Regions from separate parts of the Nonomuraea sp. NPDC051941 genome, predicted to be linked through region 3. Evidence: riboswitches for the same ligand, from Rfam matches in the RefSeq annotation. Region 3 holds a riboswitch; each other region holds the start of a gene.
The links. A riboswitch is a leader RNA that binds a small molecule or an ion and turns the genes downstream of it on or off. The one in region 3 is predicted to bind thiamine pyrophosphate.
Positions count from the first base shown of each region.

Region 1: it holds a riboswitch for thiamine pyrophosphate, as region 3 does, so the genes downstream of both, tenA (thiaminase II) here and thiO (glycine oxidase ThiO) in region 3, are expected to answer to the same signal.
Region 2: it holds a riboswitch for thiamine pyrophosphate, as region 3 does, so the genes downstream of both, ACIHFD_RS25015 (purine-cytosine permease family protein) here and thiO (glycine oxidase ThiO) in region 3, are expected to answer to the same signal.

Region 1 is NZ_JBIUCF010000071.1:46,236-51,464, forward strand. Features, by position in the region: gene ACIHFD_RS61390 (MFS transporter) at 1-471, shown strand, start outside; gene ACIHFD_RS61395 (hypothetical protein) at 601-2,715, shown strand; TPP riboswitch at 2,758-2,853, shown strand; gene tenA (thiaminase II) at 2,845-3,552, shown strand; gene ACIHFD_RS61405 (BTAD domain-containing putative transcriptional regulator) at 3,533-5,229, opposite strand, start outside.
Region 2 is NZ_JBIUCF010000015.1:45,759-50,987, reverse strand. Features, by position in the region: gene ACIHFD_RS25025 (PAS domain-containing sensor histidine kinase) at 1-1,486, opposite strand, end outside; gene ACIHFD_RS25020 (methylated-DNA--[protein]-cysteine S-methyltransferase) at 1,581-2,150, shown strand; gene ACIHFD_RS25015 (purine-cytosine permease family protein) at 2,119-3,450, opposite strand; TPP riboswitch at 3,441-3,556, opposite strand; gene ACIHFD_RS25010 (rhodanese-like domain-containing protein) at 3,612-3,935, opposite strand; gene ACIHFD_RS25005 (helix-turn-helix domain-containing protein) at 3,932-4,327, opposite strand; gene ACIHFD_RS25000 (Fpg/Nei family DNA glycosylase) at 4,348-5,226, opposite strand.
Region 3 is NZ_JBIUCF010000003.1:151,507-156,735, forward strand. Features, by position in the region: gene ACIHFD_RS07200 (thiazole synthase) at 1-307, opposite strand, end outside; gene thiS (sulfur carrier protein ThiS) at 300-500, opposite strand; gene thiO (glycine oxidase ThiO) at 497-1,612, opposite strand; TPP riboswitch at 1,602-1,719, opposite strand; gene ACIHFD_RS07215 (NAD(P)/FAD-dependent oxidoreductase) at 1,773-2,942, shown strand; gene ACIHFD_RS07220 (Rv2175c family DNA-binding protein) at 2,973-3,347, shown strand; gene thiE (thiamine phosphate synthase) at 3,325-3,963, shown strand; gene ACIHFD_RS07230 (polyprenyl synthetase family protein) at 4,149-5,216, opposite strand.

The DNA.
Region 1 (5,229 bases), on a different contig from region 3:
CTGGGCGGGCAGGGGCAGGCCGGGGTGGTGCTCGCGGCGGCGGCCGGCGGGATGGCGGTGGGGGAGTTCGCGGTGGGCAGGTTCGCCGCGCCGGGGCTGCGCGAGCGGCTGTCGTTTCCGCTGGCGGTGCTGCTCGGCGTGCCCTGGGTGGGGTTCGCGCTCGGGCCGGGGATGGCGTGGGCCGCCATGCTGGCCGCGGTGGCGACCGCGGGGCTGTCGTACCAGCTGGGGTTGCAGCGGCGGTTCGTGGAGTCGGTGCCCGAGGAGGTGCGGGGGCAGGCGTTCGGGCTGCAGTCGTCCGGGCTGATGACGGGGCAGGCGGCCGGGGCGGCGCTGGTCGGGGCGCTCGGAGAGGTGATCGCGCCCGGGCCCGCGATCGCGGTGGCGGGCGGTGCCGGGGTCCTGGTCGCGCTGGCGCTGGCGGGCGTGCTGCGCCCGGGCGGTACGCGCGAAGCGGCCCCCCACCTCTGACCGGCCGTTGAGCGCGCGGCGGGCCCGGCTGCCGAGCTCGCGCAGCCCCGCCGCTGACCGGCCGCACCCTCGGCACGGGCGCGGAAAACCCCCCGCGATCGGGCGTGTCCCGGCTATATGGTGCCGTTCGTGGACACTCTGGAAAGCCTCGTCATCGCCCGGCGGCTGCGCGTGCCCATCGGCGCCGCGCCCGCCGGATCCGGGTCCGGCTGGGGGGAGACCGCCGCCCGCCAGCTCGACGCGGCGCTGCTCAGCGTCGGCTTCACGTGCTCGGCCGCGCTGCTCGAGCGGCTGTCCGGGCTGCGCGGCGAGACCGTGGTCGACCTCGGCGTCCGCATCCTTGCCGCCGTCCGCACGCTCGTGGGTGATCACGTCCGGCACAACGCGTACTTCCTCGACTTCCCCAAGAACGTGCCTGACACCCTGGAGTTCTGGGCCGGGCTGCTGCGCGAGGCCCTGCTCGACCCGGTCGCCGCCGCCCGCGTCGAGACCTCGGCGCTCAACCTGCTCTCCCTGCCTGGCTACGGCCGTTACCAACATACCTACGCCGACCTGCTGGCCGCGCACGCCGAGCTGATCCCGCTGGCCGGGGACCGGGTGACCGTGCTGGAGCTGGGCGGGAGCCTGGAGTCGGAGGCGCGGGAGCTCTACTTCTCGCTGGCGGGCTCCGAGGTGCCCCTGGCCGCCGAGGACCTGGCCGCGCTGCGCCTGCTGGCCGGGTTCTGCGCCGACGAGCCCGAGCGCGTCCCCGTGCGCGAGAACCGCGCGATCGTCAACGAGGTCCGGCTGGCCGAGGGCCGGCCGCTGCTGGTCGACACCGTGACCGACGTGCTCCGGCTCGCCTGCGGCTGCTCCGGCGGCGATGTCGCGCTGGCCGAGCCCACCAGGTTCCGCTCGTTCCGCCGGGCCGAGCGCCGCGCCCTGCTGGGAGCCCTGGACGCGGTCGCCTCCCCGGCCAGGCTCGGCGACGTGCCGCGCCACCGGGAGGAGTGGAAGCGGCTCGGCGAACGGCTGCACCCCCACGAGTACCCGCAGTTCCCGCGCGCCCGGGCCGTCTTCGAAACCGCCAGGGGCACGCGCCCGGCCCCGAGCCTGGACGGCCGGGTCGAGACCGCCCTGTCGGCGGGCCGCACCGCCGAGGCGGTGAAGCTGCTGGAGCAGGCCCCCGGCGCGCTGCTGCGCCGCCTCGACCACCTGCTGCGGATCGGCCTGTCCACGTCGGCCGTGCTGGATGCCGCGGAAGGGGCCGCCTCGGGCGCCTCCGGCCGCGTCCTGCTGTCGCTGCGGGAGCATCTGCAGAACCGGCTCGCCCCCGTCGCGGGCCGCGTCTTCGTCAACCGGCAGGGCAGGGCGTGGGCGGCCCCCGACTCCCGCTCGCCGCTGGAGGAGGAGGCCCTGGCGCGGGCGCTGGCCATCCTGGACGAGGAGATCGCCCGCCGCCTCCCCGACCCCGGCGAGCTGATCGTCGACCCCGACGTGCTCGACGTCGCCCTGCCGCTGTCCGGCAAGGCCGTCGTGCCCGGGCTGGGCCTGCTGCCCCGGGGCTCGGTGTCGGCGGTGGACGGCGAACTGCTCAGGTTCTTCGTCCACTGGCGCGAGGCCCGGCAGCGCACCGACTACGACCTGTCCGCGCTCATGCTCGACGCCTCCTACGACGACCCGACGCACATTTCCTGGACGAACTACACCAACGACTTCGCCCACTACTCCGGCGACCTCACCGAGGCGCCCGAAGGCGCGTCCGAGTTCATCGACATCCGGCTCGCCGCCGCGACCCAGCCGATCATCATCCCGCAGGTGAACATCTACGACGGGGAAGCGTTCGACGAGGCCGCCGAGGCGTTCTTCGGCTACATGACCAGGGACGCCGCGCAGGAAGGCAGGCCGTTCGAGCCGCGTACCGTGCGCATGAAGTCGGACCTGCGCGGCTCCGGCCGGATCGCCTTGCCGCTCGTCTTCCTGCGCGGCGCCGACGGCGGCTGGCTGGTGAAGTGGCTGCACCTCTACCTGAAGGGCCACCCCGGCTTCAACCAGGTGGAGGGCAACCGCGTCAGCGCCTCCCTGCTGGTGCGCTCCATCGTCGAACGCGACTTCCTGCGCGTCCGCTACCTGGCCGACCTGCTGCGCGCGAAGAGCACGCCGGCCGGGCCCACCACCTACATCGGGCTGGAGGCGCCGACCGGCCTCCCGGAGGGGGCGCGGGTCTACACCCCGGGCACGCTGCACGAGCTGATCCCCGCCTGACACGACCGGCCGCACGACCGGGCCGGGCCTTCTGCTAGCGTTGGCCGTGACGCGGGGTGCCCGGGCTGCCGGGCTGAGATCACACCCGTCGAACCTGATCTAGTTCGCACTAGCGAAGGGACGTCATCGGTGACCTTCTGTGAGAAAATCTGGGCGCGCACGGCCACGCTGCTCGAGGCGATCCACGACCACCCGTTCAACGCCGCGCTCGGCGACGGCACCCTCGATCGCGAGCGATTCGCGTTCTACCTGGTCCAGGACGGGCGCTACCTGGTGGCCTACGCCAAGGTCCTCGCGACCGCCTCGGCCCGCGCCGGCTCCCCGGCCGACGCCGCGTTCTTCGCGCAGAGCGCGCACACGGCGCTCGTCGTCGAGCGGGCCCTGCACACCGGCTATCTGGAGGAGTTCGGGCTGACGGCCGGCGAGACGGCGGCCGTCGCCACCTCGCCGACCTGCCTGGCCTACTCCTCCTACCTCCAGGCCACGGCCCTGGCCGCCCCGTTGCCCGTGCTCGCCGCCGCCGTGCTGCCGTGCTTCTGGGTCTACCAGGACGTCGGCGCGGCGCTGCTCGAACGTACGGCGGGCGCGGCCGACCACCCGTACCGGACCTGGATCGGCACCTACTCCGACCCCGCCTTCGCCGCCTCGGTGGAGCAGGCCAAGGCCATCACCGACCGGCTGGCCGAGAGCGCCGACCCCGAGACGCGCCGGGCGATGGACGAGGCGTTCTGCCGGGCCACCGAGTACGAGTGGATGTTCTGGGACAGCGCCTGGCGCCTGGAGACCTGGCCCACGGGACAATGGCTCCGGCCGCAGCTCACGCGAACGACTCGCTGAGCTCCCTGCGCAGCTCACGGGCCTGATGGAGGTAATGGGTGGCCAGCGCGGTGCGGCCGGACGAGCGGTACAGCTCGCCGAGCGTCTGGTACGTGTCCGCCTCCCCGCTGCGGTCCCCCAGTTGCTGGAAGATCACCAGGGAGCGCTCCAACTGGTCGGAGCCGTCCGAACGGTCGCCCCTGGCCACCTGGAGCCCGCCCAGGTTCCGCATGGCGTACGCGCCGCAGTGGCGGTCGCCGAGCGCCTCGAAGATGCCCAGCGCGTGCCCCTGGTAGCGCATGGCCCGGTCCGACTGGGCGAACAGGTCGTACATGCGGCCGAGCTGCATCGACACGCAGCCCTCGCGGTGGGCGTCGCCGAGCTCCTCGGCCAGCCGCAGCGCGTCCCCCAGCCACCGGGACGCCTGCTGCAGGTCCCGCAGCGACAGGTAGACGCGCCCGATCGCCTGCCGCGCGTACGCCTCGCCGCTGCGGTCGCCGATGGCCAGGAACATGGCCAGCGCCTGCCGAAAGGACGCGAGCGCCTTGAGATGCCGGTTGGAGAACTGGCTGACCGCCGCCAGCCCGCAGATCGAGATGGCCTCGCTCCGCGTGTCGCCCAGCTCGTGGAAGATGGCGCGGGCCCGCCTGAACATGTCCTCGGCCTCGGCGTACCGGTCCTGGTAGAGGCAGACCTGGGCCAGGCCGCGCAGCATGGCGGCCTCCCCGAGGCGGTCGCCGGCCGCGCGGGCGCTGTCGAGGGCGAGGCGGTGCGTCAGCTGCCACTCGTCCAGGAGGCAGTGCAGGTCGAAGTACGGGACCAGGGTGGCGGCCAGTCCCCACGCCGACTGGGCCAGGCCCGCGCCGGCGGCGAGCTGTACGGCCTCGACCAGGGACTCCCGCTCGGCGTCGAACCACGACAGCGGCCGGGCGGTCAGGCGGCCGAGGGTCTCCCGCTCCAGGCTCCAGCGGGGCGCGAGGTCGGACGTCAGCCCGAAGAGAGTGGTGGGCAGCCGCAGGGAGGCGTGCTCGGCGGCGGTCAGCCAGCCGCCGAGCACCCGGGCCAGCGCGTGCCGCTCGTCACCGCCCGCCTTCTCCTTGGCGGCGCAGCGGATCAGGTCGTGGAGCCGGTAGCGGGGCTGGCCGACGTGGTCGGTGCCGGCCAGCCGCAGGAGGTTCGCGTCCACCAGGGTGTCTACGACGGCGTCGGCCCGGGGCCGGTCGAGCACGGCGTCGGCCACCCAGCCGGGGACGGACTGCTCGCCGAGCAGGCCGATCGCGCGGAAGGCCAGGGCGGCGTCGTCGGACAGCCGCCGGTAGCTGAGCTCGAACGAGCCGCGTACCTCCAGGTCGCCGGCGCGTAACTCGTCGAGGCGGCCGGCCTCGTCCTCCAGCCGCTGCCGCAGCACGCCCAGCGACCAGCCGGGCCGTCCGGACAGCCGGGCCCCGGCCACGCGGACGGCCAGCGGTAAGTGGCCGCAGGAGCGCACGATCGCCCGGGCGGCCTCGCGTTCCTCGGCCACCCGCTCGGGGCCGACGATCCGGCCCAGGAGCTGCTCGGCCTCCGCGGGCGGCAGCACGTCGAGTTCGAGCTGGAGCGCGCCGGGCAGCTCGGCGATCCGCCGTCGGCTCGTGACGAGCACCGCGCTGCCGCTGCCGGGGAGCAGGGCGCGTACCTGGGCGGTGTCGGCGGCGTCGT
Region 2 (5,229 bases), on a different contig from region 3:
GCCCGTCCTGGATGACCACCTCGACCCGGTGCTTGTCCGACAGCGCGGGCAGCCCGAGCGTGGCCGCGTCGATCCGCTCGGCCAGGTCGAACTCCTCGATCCGCACTTTGAGCTCGTCGGCCCCCGCCCTGGCACCGAGCAGCAGGTGGTCCATGAGCTCGCCCAGCGACCTGGCCCGCTCGGAGATCGTGTGCACGGCCGAGCGGCGTTCGGGGTCGCTCATCTTGTCCCAGCGCCGGTCGAGCGTGCTGGCGAACCCGCGCACGATCGTGATCGGCGTACGCAGCTCGTGGCTGGTCGTGGCCAGGAACAGGTCCTTGGCCTCCTCGAGCTCCTTGGCCGTGGTCACGTCGCGGAAGTCGATGACCACCTCGCCGGTCTCCTCGATCTGCGCGCTCACCACGTCCAGCCACCGCCCGGTCTCCATCTGGAACGTGACCTTCTCGCCCGGCTTGGGCAGCGGGAACGGCGGCGGCCCGCCGATGACGGCGTCGGCCGGGAACGCGGTGAGCTCGGCGGCGGCCGGGTTCCACCGGACGACCCGCCCCGATCCGTCGAGCACGGCGATGCCGTCGGCGCTGGCGTCGAAGACGGCCTGCTCGTGCGCCCGCTGCCGCACCGCCTCCTGGTAGGCCACCGCGTTGCCGACGGCGATGCCCGCGTGACCGGCCAGGAGCTCCAGCAGCTCCAGTTCGAGGTGTCCGGGTGTGCTCTGGGCGAACAGCGCGTACAGGGCCCCGTACGGGCGCCCTCCGACCGCGGCAAGGCCCAGTGCGATCGTGTGCAGCCCCTTCAGCCGGGCCCAGACCAGATCCTCGAGCCCGTTCGACTCCAGCATGACGGTCTTGCCGGTGCGTAAGAGCTTGTCGACGAGGCTCGTGCGCAGGTCCGTGGTGGTGCCCCTGATGGCCTCCGGGAGCTGGTACGTGCTGACCAGCCGTAACCGTTCACCCTCGATCAGCACGAACCCGCCCGCGTCCGCCCCGGTGAGCTCCGTGAGGCTGGCCGAGATCCGGTCGAGCACGGCCGACAGCTCCAGCTCGGAGTTGATGTCGCCGACCACGTCGGTGAGCCGGCGCACCAGCCTGGCCCGGCGCGCCATGCGGTCCTTGGCCACCTGGTCGGCCCGCGCGAGGTGGTGCACGCAGACGTACCCGGCCACGGAGCTGCCCAGGCGCAGCGCGCTGATGTCGACGCGCACGTCGAGCACGGTCCCGTCGTCGCGTAGGCGCTTGGTGCGGACCGAGACCTGGCCGCCGGTGCGCACGCGTTCGAGCACGGCGTTGTGCTCGGCGGTCAGCTCGCCCGGCACGATCGGCGCCCGGCGCCCGAGCATCTCCTCCGCCGTCCACCCGAACAGCCGTTCGGCCGCCTCGTTCCAGACCAGTACGCTCTGATCACGGTCGACGACCACGACGGCGTTGGGCGAACCGGCGAGGGCAGCGCGAGCTATTTCGTCGTCACTACCGGCCCATTCGTCCCCCACTCCTCCATAGTGCACGTGGCGTGGTGAGTGCGTCGGGCGATCCGTCCGATACGCTGCGGTCACGGTGATTCTCGGCGGCGGGGAGGCTGGCGGCATGTCGAGCAACGATCTCGATGCCCTGTTGCGCGTGACCTCCAGCACCTATCGAGGTGAGGCGCCTCCTGACATCGCGTTCGGCCCCTATGACGGGGCCGTCGGCAGGCTGATGCTCGCGGTCACCGGCAAGGGCATCGCGGCGTGCAGCTTCGAGCCGGAAAACGCCGTGTACGAGCTGCTCACGAGGCACGTGGGCAGGTTCATCGGGCCGGATCCGCGCCGGCTCGACCCGGTGCGCAGGGAGCTGGACGCCTACTTCTCCGGCCGCCTGCGCGCGTTCACCACGCCCGTCGACCTGGCGCTGGCGACGTCCTTCGCCCGCACGGTGCTGCAGAAGACGATGGCGGTCCGGTACGGCACCACCACGACGCTGGAGGAGATCGGCGCGAGCATCGGCAGGCCGCGCGCGCTGCGGGCGATCGGCAACGCGCTGGCCTCCAACCCCGTGTGCGTGATCGTGCCGTGCCACCGGGTGGTGCGTGAGGACGGCGCGCTCGGCGACTACGCGGGCGGCGTGGCCGCCAAGCAGCACCTGCTCAACGTCGAAAGGCGCGCGTCGACCAGCTGATCAGCAGGGTGACAAGCACGGCGACGACGGCCGCGCCGAGCGCCCCGTTCATCCACGGCTGCCGGGTGAAGCCGATGGCGTCGCGGACCCCCTGCCAGAAGCCGTCCCATGGCTTGAGCGTGGGCGCGGAGGTCGTCAGCCAGTACGCCACGAAGCCGAGGGCCCACGGCACCAGCCTCGACCAGCGCGAGGGCGCGTTCTCCGCGGTGTTCCAGCTCCGCGAGCCGCCGAGCACGAAGTAGTCCACGGCCAGCACCGCGAACATCGGCACGAACACCGCCCCGATCACCCCGAGGAACGCCCCGTACGAGTTGACGTCCACGACCAGGGCGATCGCCACGCTCAGCACGCCGATGGCGACGGAGAAGACGCGCCGGTCCACCCGCGGCATCAGGTTCTGCAGCGAGACCGTGGTGGAGTAGACGTTGGCGAACGACTGGTCGGTCTCGCGCAGCACCAGGATCGCGAAGAACAGCGCGCCCAGCGGCACCGCCACGAACGCGCCGAACACCGACGTCCCGTCGGCCGCCACCTTGTCGGCCCCCGCCATGGCCACCGCGAACACGCCCAGGCCCAGGCAGGCGACCTGTGCCAGCGTGTAGCCGCCGACCACGCCGGTGAACGCGGCCCTGCTCGACCTGGAGTGCCGGGCGAAGTCGGCCGCCATCGGCACCCACGACACCGACAGCGCGATCACGTAGTCCACGGCGGGCGCGAAGGCCGTCCAGGACCCGCCGGTGTGCGCGGGCGCCCTGGTGAGAAAGAACCAGGCGAACCACACCATCGACACGATCACGCCGATGGTGACGTACCGCCGCAGCAGCCTGACGGACCCGAGCGGCCAGATCGTGAGCGCGGTGGTCAGCACCCCCGCCGCGATCACCCACACCTGGTACGGCACGGCGCCGAAGATCGCGCTGGCCGCCTTGGCGATCACCCACAGCTCGAACGCGGCCCAGCCGAGCATCTGGACGATGTTCAGCACCGTGGGGACGTACGAGATCCGCGCCCCGAACAGGCCCCGCAGCAGCACCATCGCGGGCTGCCCCGTCTGGGTGCCGGGGACGGCGGACAGGCCCACCATGGCGGTGCCGATCAGGCTGCCGACCACGGTCGCCAGGAGCGCGGCGGTCAGGCTGAGGGGAGCGTCGGACAGGGGGTTGAGCAGGAGCAACGCGCCGGAGAAGCCCAGGAGGCTGACTCCGAGATTCGCCCAGAGCGCGCCCTGATCGAGCACGCCCAGGGTCTTCGGCGGCCTGCCTTCAAGAGTCAGCGGAACTTCGTCGACGACATGCGTCATCGCACACTCCCTACGCCGGCATTACCCGGACAGGTTCAGGCGGTCGGCAGCGGATCTATGGCTGCCCTCTCAGCCCGGCGCACCCCGAGCTCCCGCGACAATCTGCAGTTGGCGCCCTCATCATGCCTCAGCGACGGCGAAACCGCCACAGTGGGGCCTTTTTACGCCACGAACGGCTGCTGCCCGGTCTCGCTGACCATCGGGCGGCTCGCGAACTCCCACGACTGCATGCCGCCGCCGACGTTGACGGCGTCGCGCCCGAGCTGGTTGAGCCAGGCCGCGACCTGCAGGGACCGGCCGCCCACCCGGCAGACGACGTAGACCGTGCGGTCGCCGGGCACCTCGTCGACCCGCCCCTGTATCTGGGTCATGGGGATGTGCACGGCCTCCGGGGCGTGCCCCGCGACCCATTCGTCCTGCTCACGGACGTCGAGCAGGTAAGCGTCTGCCGGAACGGCACTGGCCTCGATCTCAGGAACGGTCATGACTCCATCATCTCGCGCCTGGCGTCGTAGGCCGCACGCGCCGCGGCGATCTCCTCCTGGTGCGTCTCCGTCCAGGTGACCAGCGACTTGATGGTCTCGTGCAGCGTACGGCCGAGCGGCGTGAGCGCGTAGTCCACCCTGGGCGGCACGACGGGGTGCACCGTGCGGCTGACCAGGCCGTCGCGCTCCAGCTGGCGCAGGGTCACGCTGAGCATGCGCTGGCTGACGCCGTCGATCTCGCGGCGGAGCTGGGTGAAGCGCAGGCTCTGGCAGTCGAGCAGGGCGATCACGAGCAGCGACCACTTGTCGGCGATGCGGTCGAGGATCTGGCGCACCTCGCAGTCCTCGCGCGTGTCCCACTGGCGCACGTCGTAGTCGTCGAGCGGTTCCACAGTGCCTTCTTCCGTCGAGCTCACTTGAGAAGGCGGGACAGCCGGCGGTCGGCGAGGGGCTTGCCGCCGGTCTGGCAGGTGGGGCAGTACTGCAGCGAGGAGTCCGCGAAGGACACCTCGCGGATCGTGTCGCCGCAGACGTCGCACGGCTGCCCGGCCCGGTTGTGGACCCGCAGCCCCGACTTCTTCTCCGCCTTGAGGTCCTTGGCCGCCAGCCCGTGCGCCCGCTCCACCGCCTCCCCCAGGGTGGTGATGATGGCCTCGTGCAGGTCGGCGATCTGCGCGTCCGTCAGCGTGGCCGCGATCTTGAACGGGGACATCTTGGCCGCGTGCAGCACCTCGTCCGAGTACGCGTTCCCGATGCCGGCGATGATCTTCTGGTCGCGCAGCAGCCCCTTGATCTGGGTGCGGTTGCCGCCCACGATGCGCTTGAGCGCGTCGACGGTGAAGGACTCGTCGAGGGGGTCGGGGCCGAGTGCGGCGACGCCGGGGACGTCGTCCGGGTTCTTGGTGACGTAGACGGCCAGGCGCTTCTGCGTCCCGGCCTCCGTCAGCTCGAACCCGGGCGCCAGGCCCTCCTCGTCGGGCGCCAGCCGGACCCGTACCGCGAGCGGGCCCTTGCCGGGACGTACGGGCTTCGCGCCCGACAGGTCGTCGCGCCAGCGCAGCCACCCCGCCCGGGCCAGGTGGATGACCAGGTGGAGGCCGTCGCAGTCGAGGTCGAGGAACTTGCCGTGCCTCGACACCCCGGTGATGGTCAGCCCGCCGAGCGCGGTCACCGGCGGGTCGAACGTCTTGAGCGCCTGGAAGGCCACCACGTCGATCCCCAGGACCGTGCGGCCCACGGCCCGTTCGCGCAGGAAATGGGTGAGCGACTCCACTTCGGGAAGTTCCGGCATGTC
Region 3 (5,229 bases):
CGTCGGAGATGACCTCGACCTTGACCCAGTTCGTGCCGAGGGCCTCCCTGGCCAGCCGCGCCGTCAGCACGGCCTCGCCCGCCGTGAAGCAGCCCGCGGTGTTGGGGAGCACCTTGATGTCCCGCTTGCGCAGCACGTCCAGGACCGAGCCGCGGGCGTTCGGGTCGAGCCGCCGGATCGCCACCGTGGTCAGCTCGGTGCCGGACGCGGCCAGCGCCTGGTCGAGCACGTCCAGCGAGGGCGCGCCGCCGGTGCCCATGATGAGCCGGGAGGAGAAGCTCTCCCCGGCGATGATCAGATCATCCACCTTGCACCGCCGTCAGAACCTCCACCCGGTCACGGTCGCTGAGCGCCGTCGTCTCCCACGAGCTCCGCGTGACCACCTCGTCGTTGACGGCCACGGCCACTCCGGTGGTGGCCGTGGTCAATGTGCGTACGGCCTGCGCCACGGTCGTGCCGTCGGCCACCTCGTGCGAGGCCCCGTTGATCATCACAATCATGAAATATCCCGAAATCTCCCGGGCGAGCACATTGCCGCGAGCTCGCCCTCCTCGCCCAGCAGGATGTCCGCCGTGAGCGGCGCCAGGAGCACGCCGCCCCGGTGGTGGCCGGTGGCCAGCGCCAGCCCCGGGGTGCCGCTCGGGCCGATGAGCGGCAGGTTGTCCGGCGTGCCCGGCCGCAGCCCGGCCACCACGTCGGAGACCTCCAGCTCGGTGATGCCCGGCACCAGCTCCCTGGCGTCGCGCAGCAGCTCGTAGAGCCCGCCCGCGGTCACCCTGGTGTCGAAGCCCATCTCCTCCTGCGTGGCCCCGACCACCAGCTCGCCGTCACCCCGGGGGACGAGGTAGACCGGCGTGCCGTGCACGGTGCCGCGGACGCACCGGGTGAGCAGCGGCTGCGGCGAACGCAACCGCATGATCTGCCCCTTGACCGGCCGGACCGGCACCTCGGCCAGCCCGGCGCTCCACGCCCCGGCCGCCAGGATCACCCGCTCCGCCCGCAGCTCGGCTCGCCGGTCGTCGCCGCCGGGCGGCTCCAGGCGTACCCCTGTGACCCGGCCGCCGTCGCGCAGCAGCTCGCCGACGCGCGCCCGTACGAGCTGGACTCCCCGCCGGTCGAGCGCGGCGAGCAGCGCCGCCGTCACGCGGCGCGGGTCCACCCAGGAATCGCCGACGGCCAGCAGCCCGCCCCGCACCGAGGGAGCCAGCATGGGCTCCAGGCGGCGGCACTCGCGGCCGGTCAGCCGCCGGACGGGGAGCTCCAGCTTCTCCAGGTACGCGGCCAGCTCGTCCAGCGCGGCCAGGTCGTCCGCCCCGAACGCCACGTCGAGCGTCCCCTCGGAGCGCAGGTCCAGGGCCTCGGGGCCGGCCAGCCCCGCGTCGGCGGCCAGCTCGGCGGCGAAGGCGGGCCAGCGGCGCAGCGACGCCACGCCGAGCCGCAGCAGCGGCACCTCCGTGTAGGTGACCTCGCTGACCGGCGCCAGCATCCCCGCCGCCGCGTGTGAGGCCCCCGAGGCGGGGGCCGGGTCCACCAGGGTGACGGGCCGCCCTTCGCGGGCCAGCCGCCAGGCCAGCGAGAGGCCGACGACCCCGCCGCCCACGATCACATCCATCCGCGCTCCCTTCGCCGGCATGATCCGGATCAGGTGTCTTGCGGTCGAAGGCCCGATGGCAGCCTTCCTCTCAGCCCGGTCACGGCCGGACTCCCGCGCGTCTTACGCCCCCAGCCTACGGCCTCGCTGCGACGCCCGGACACCGGCCCACGTTAGGGTCATGAACGTGAACGAAGTCGTGGTGGTGGGAGCGGGCCTGGCCGGAGTGCGCACCGTGGAGGCGCTGCGCGCACGCGGGTTCGGCGGGCGGATCACGCTGGTCGGCGAGGAGCGGCATCGCCCCTACGACCGTCCACCCCTGTCCAAGGCCGTGCTGTTCGGCGACGCCGACACCAGCTATGTCGACACCGACCTGGCCTCGCTCGACGTGGTGTTCCAGCCGGGGGTCAGCGCCAAGGCGCTGCGCGAGGGGGTCGTGGAGACCACCGAGGGCGAGCTCGGCTACGACGGACTGGTCATCGCCACCGGCGCCGAGCCGATCAGGCTGCTCGGCGACGGCCCGCAACACGTGCTGCGCACGCTCGACGACGCCCACGAGCTCAGGGCCATGCTCGTCCCCGGCGCCCGCGTCTCGATCATCGGCGCCGGCTGGATCGGCGCGGAGGTGGCCACCGCCGCCCGCCGCGCCGGGTGCGCGGTGACCGTGATCGAGGCCGGCCCGGCGCCGCTCGCGACGGCCGTCGGCGCCGAGATCGGGGCCCGCACCGAGCGCTGGTACGACGGCATCGACCTGCGGCTCGACACCATGGTCGACTCCGTGGACGAGGGCGGCGTGCGGCTGGTGGGCGGGGAGTTCGTGGACGCCCACGTGGTGGTCACGGGCATCGGCGTGCGCCCGGCCGTCGAATGGCTCACCGGCGCCGACATCGACCTCCACAACGGCGTCGTCGTGGACGAGCACCTGCGTGCCTCCCTGCCGAACACGGTCGCCGTCGGCGACTGCGCCGCCTGGTGGTCGCGCCGCTGGCAGACCAGGCTCAGGGTCGAGCACTGGGACACCGCGCTCAACGCCCCCGAGGTGGCCGCCGCGAGCTTGCTGGGTGAGGACGTCGCGTACGATCCCGTTCCGTACTTCTGGTCGGAACAGTTCGGGCACATGGTGCAATACGCCGGTCATCATTTGGCAGGCGAGCGCCTGATCTACCGGGGCGAGCCGGAGGGCAAGTGGTCGGCCGTCTGGCTCACGGCCGACGACGCCCTCGCCGCGGTGCTCGCCGTGGACCGGCCGCGAGACCTCGTACAGGGGCGCAGAATCATCGACGCGGGACACCGTCTCGACGCGGAACGCCTGGTAGATCCAGAAGTCCCTCTACGGGATTGTGTTGTTTGAGCAAGCACGGCATGTGGTAGTTGTGGTTTCGTGACGCTTTCTGTTGCACAGATCGACCGGGAGACCGACCAACTCGTAGACGAGTGGCTCACGCTCCCCGAAGTGGCCTCGCGCCTAGACCTTCCGATCGGGCGGGCCAAGCAACTCCTCAAGGACCACAAGCTGCTCGGCGTACGCCGGGGGGGCGGCGGGCCACAGGTGCCCGCTGTGTTCCTCGATGGAAAGGATGTGATGAAGGGCCTGCCCGGCACGCTGACCGTGTTGCTGGACGCCGGCTACGACGATGTCGAGTCGCTGCGCTGGCTCTTCACCCCTGACGAGTCCCTGCCCGGATCGCCCATCGAGGCGATCAAGGCCGGCCGTCATACCGAGGTCAAGCGGCGTGCCCAAGCCCTCGGTTTCTGAAGCCCGCCTCTATCTCTGCACCGACGGCCGCCGCGACCGCGGCGACCTGGCGGAGTTCCTCGACTCGGTGCTGGCCGGCGGCGTGGACATCATCCAACTGCGGGAGAAGGGTCTGGAGGCCCGCGAAGAACTCGCGCTCCTCGAAGTCTTCCGCGACGCCTGCGACCGGCACGGCAAACTGCTGGCCGTCAACGACCGGGCGGACGTCGCCTACGCCGCCCGGTCCGACGTGCTCCACCTGGGGCAGGACGACCTTCCTGTGACGGTCGCGCGAGAGATACTCGGCGACGACATCGTCATCGGACGGTCCACCCACTCCGCGGCCGAGGCTTCCGCCGCGGCAGCGGAGCCGGGCGTCGACTACTTCTGCTGCGGCCCCATCTGGCCCACGCCCACCAAGCCCGGCCGCCCGGCCCCCGGCCCGCCGCTGCTCCGGCACGCGGCGGCGCTGGAGACCTCGCGGCCGTGGTTCGGGATCGGCGGCATCGACCTCGCGAACCTGGACGAGGTGATGTCGTACGGCGTGCGCCGCGTGGTGGTCGTACGCGCGATCACGGACGCGGAGGACCCGGGCGCGGCGGCGGCGGAGTTCGCCAAGCGCCTGTCCTCCGCCTGACCGACAAGCCCCCGACCGACAAGCCCCTGACCGACATGAGCCCCTGACCGCGGCGGCCACCTGACCACAGGAGGCCGCCCGGCCGTACGGGGCCCTGTGACCCACGAGGCGCCCGCTACCACACGGGCGCCTCCGAGTCGGAGGCCGGGCCCAGGGTGGCGATCCCCTGCCCAGGACAGGTCAGGTCAGGTCTTGCGGGAGGTGGCGGCGATGGCCAGCTCCGTCAGAGCCGCGCGCGCCTCCACCGTGATCGGCGCCTCGTCCAGCGCGGACAGCGCGTCCCCCAGATAGTCGCCGATCAGGTCCTCGCACTCCTGCAGCGCGCCCGTCTCGTCGATGATCTGCCGCAGCGTCTCCACCCCGTGCTCGTCCAGCCCGGGATCCCCCAGCAGCCGCCGGACGGTCTGCGCCGCACCCGGGGACGCGGCAGCCAGCGTGCGGGCCACGAGCATCGTCCGCTTGCCCTCCCGCAGGTCGTCTCCGGCGGGCTTGCCCGTCTGCGCCGGGTCGCCGAACACCCCCAGGATGTCGTCACGCAGCTGGAACGCGATCCCGACCCGCGTGCCGTAGCCCGTGCACAGCTCGTCCATCCAGGGCGCGAGCTTGCCGCCGGCGAGCACCAGCCCGAGCCTGAGCGGCTGCTCCACCGAGTATTTGCCGCTCTTGAACAGCGCCACCCGCAGCGCCGACTCGAACGTGTTCTCGCCGTGCGCCTGCTCCAGCAGGTCGAGGTACTGGCCGCACATCAGCTCCGTACGCATGTGGTCGTGCACGGGCTGGGCCGCCGCCAGGGACTCGGGCGGCAGGCCGCTGGTGCGCCACATCTCGCCCGACCAGATCAGCAGCAGGTTGCCCAGCAGGATCGCCGCGCCCTCGCCGAACTGCTCCGCGGACCCGTACCAGGCGGACTTCTCGTGCAGCGCCTGGAACCGGCGGTGCGCGGACGGCATGCCCCTGCGCAGGTCGCTCTTGTCCATCACGTCGTCGTGCACCAGCGCGCTGGCCTGCAGCAGCTCCAGCGAGGCCGCCGCGGTGAAGATCGCGGGCACGTCCGTGCCGCCCGCGCCGCGCCAGCCCCAGTAGCAGAACGCCGGACGCAGCCGTTTGCCGCCGGCCAGCAACTCGTCGGCGGCTGTGCGCAGCGGCTCGAGCTCGGGGTCACCGGGGGCGGGCAGCTGTCGTTCGACGAACTCTCCGAGGGCACGCTCCACCTGTGTGCGGAGGGTGTTCATGCCAACGGCGTCAGTGGTCATGCCTTGAGACTAG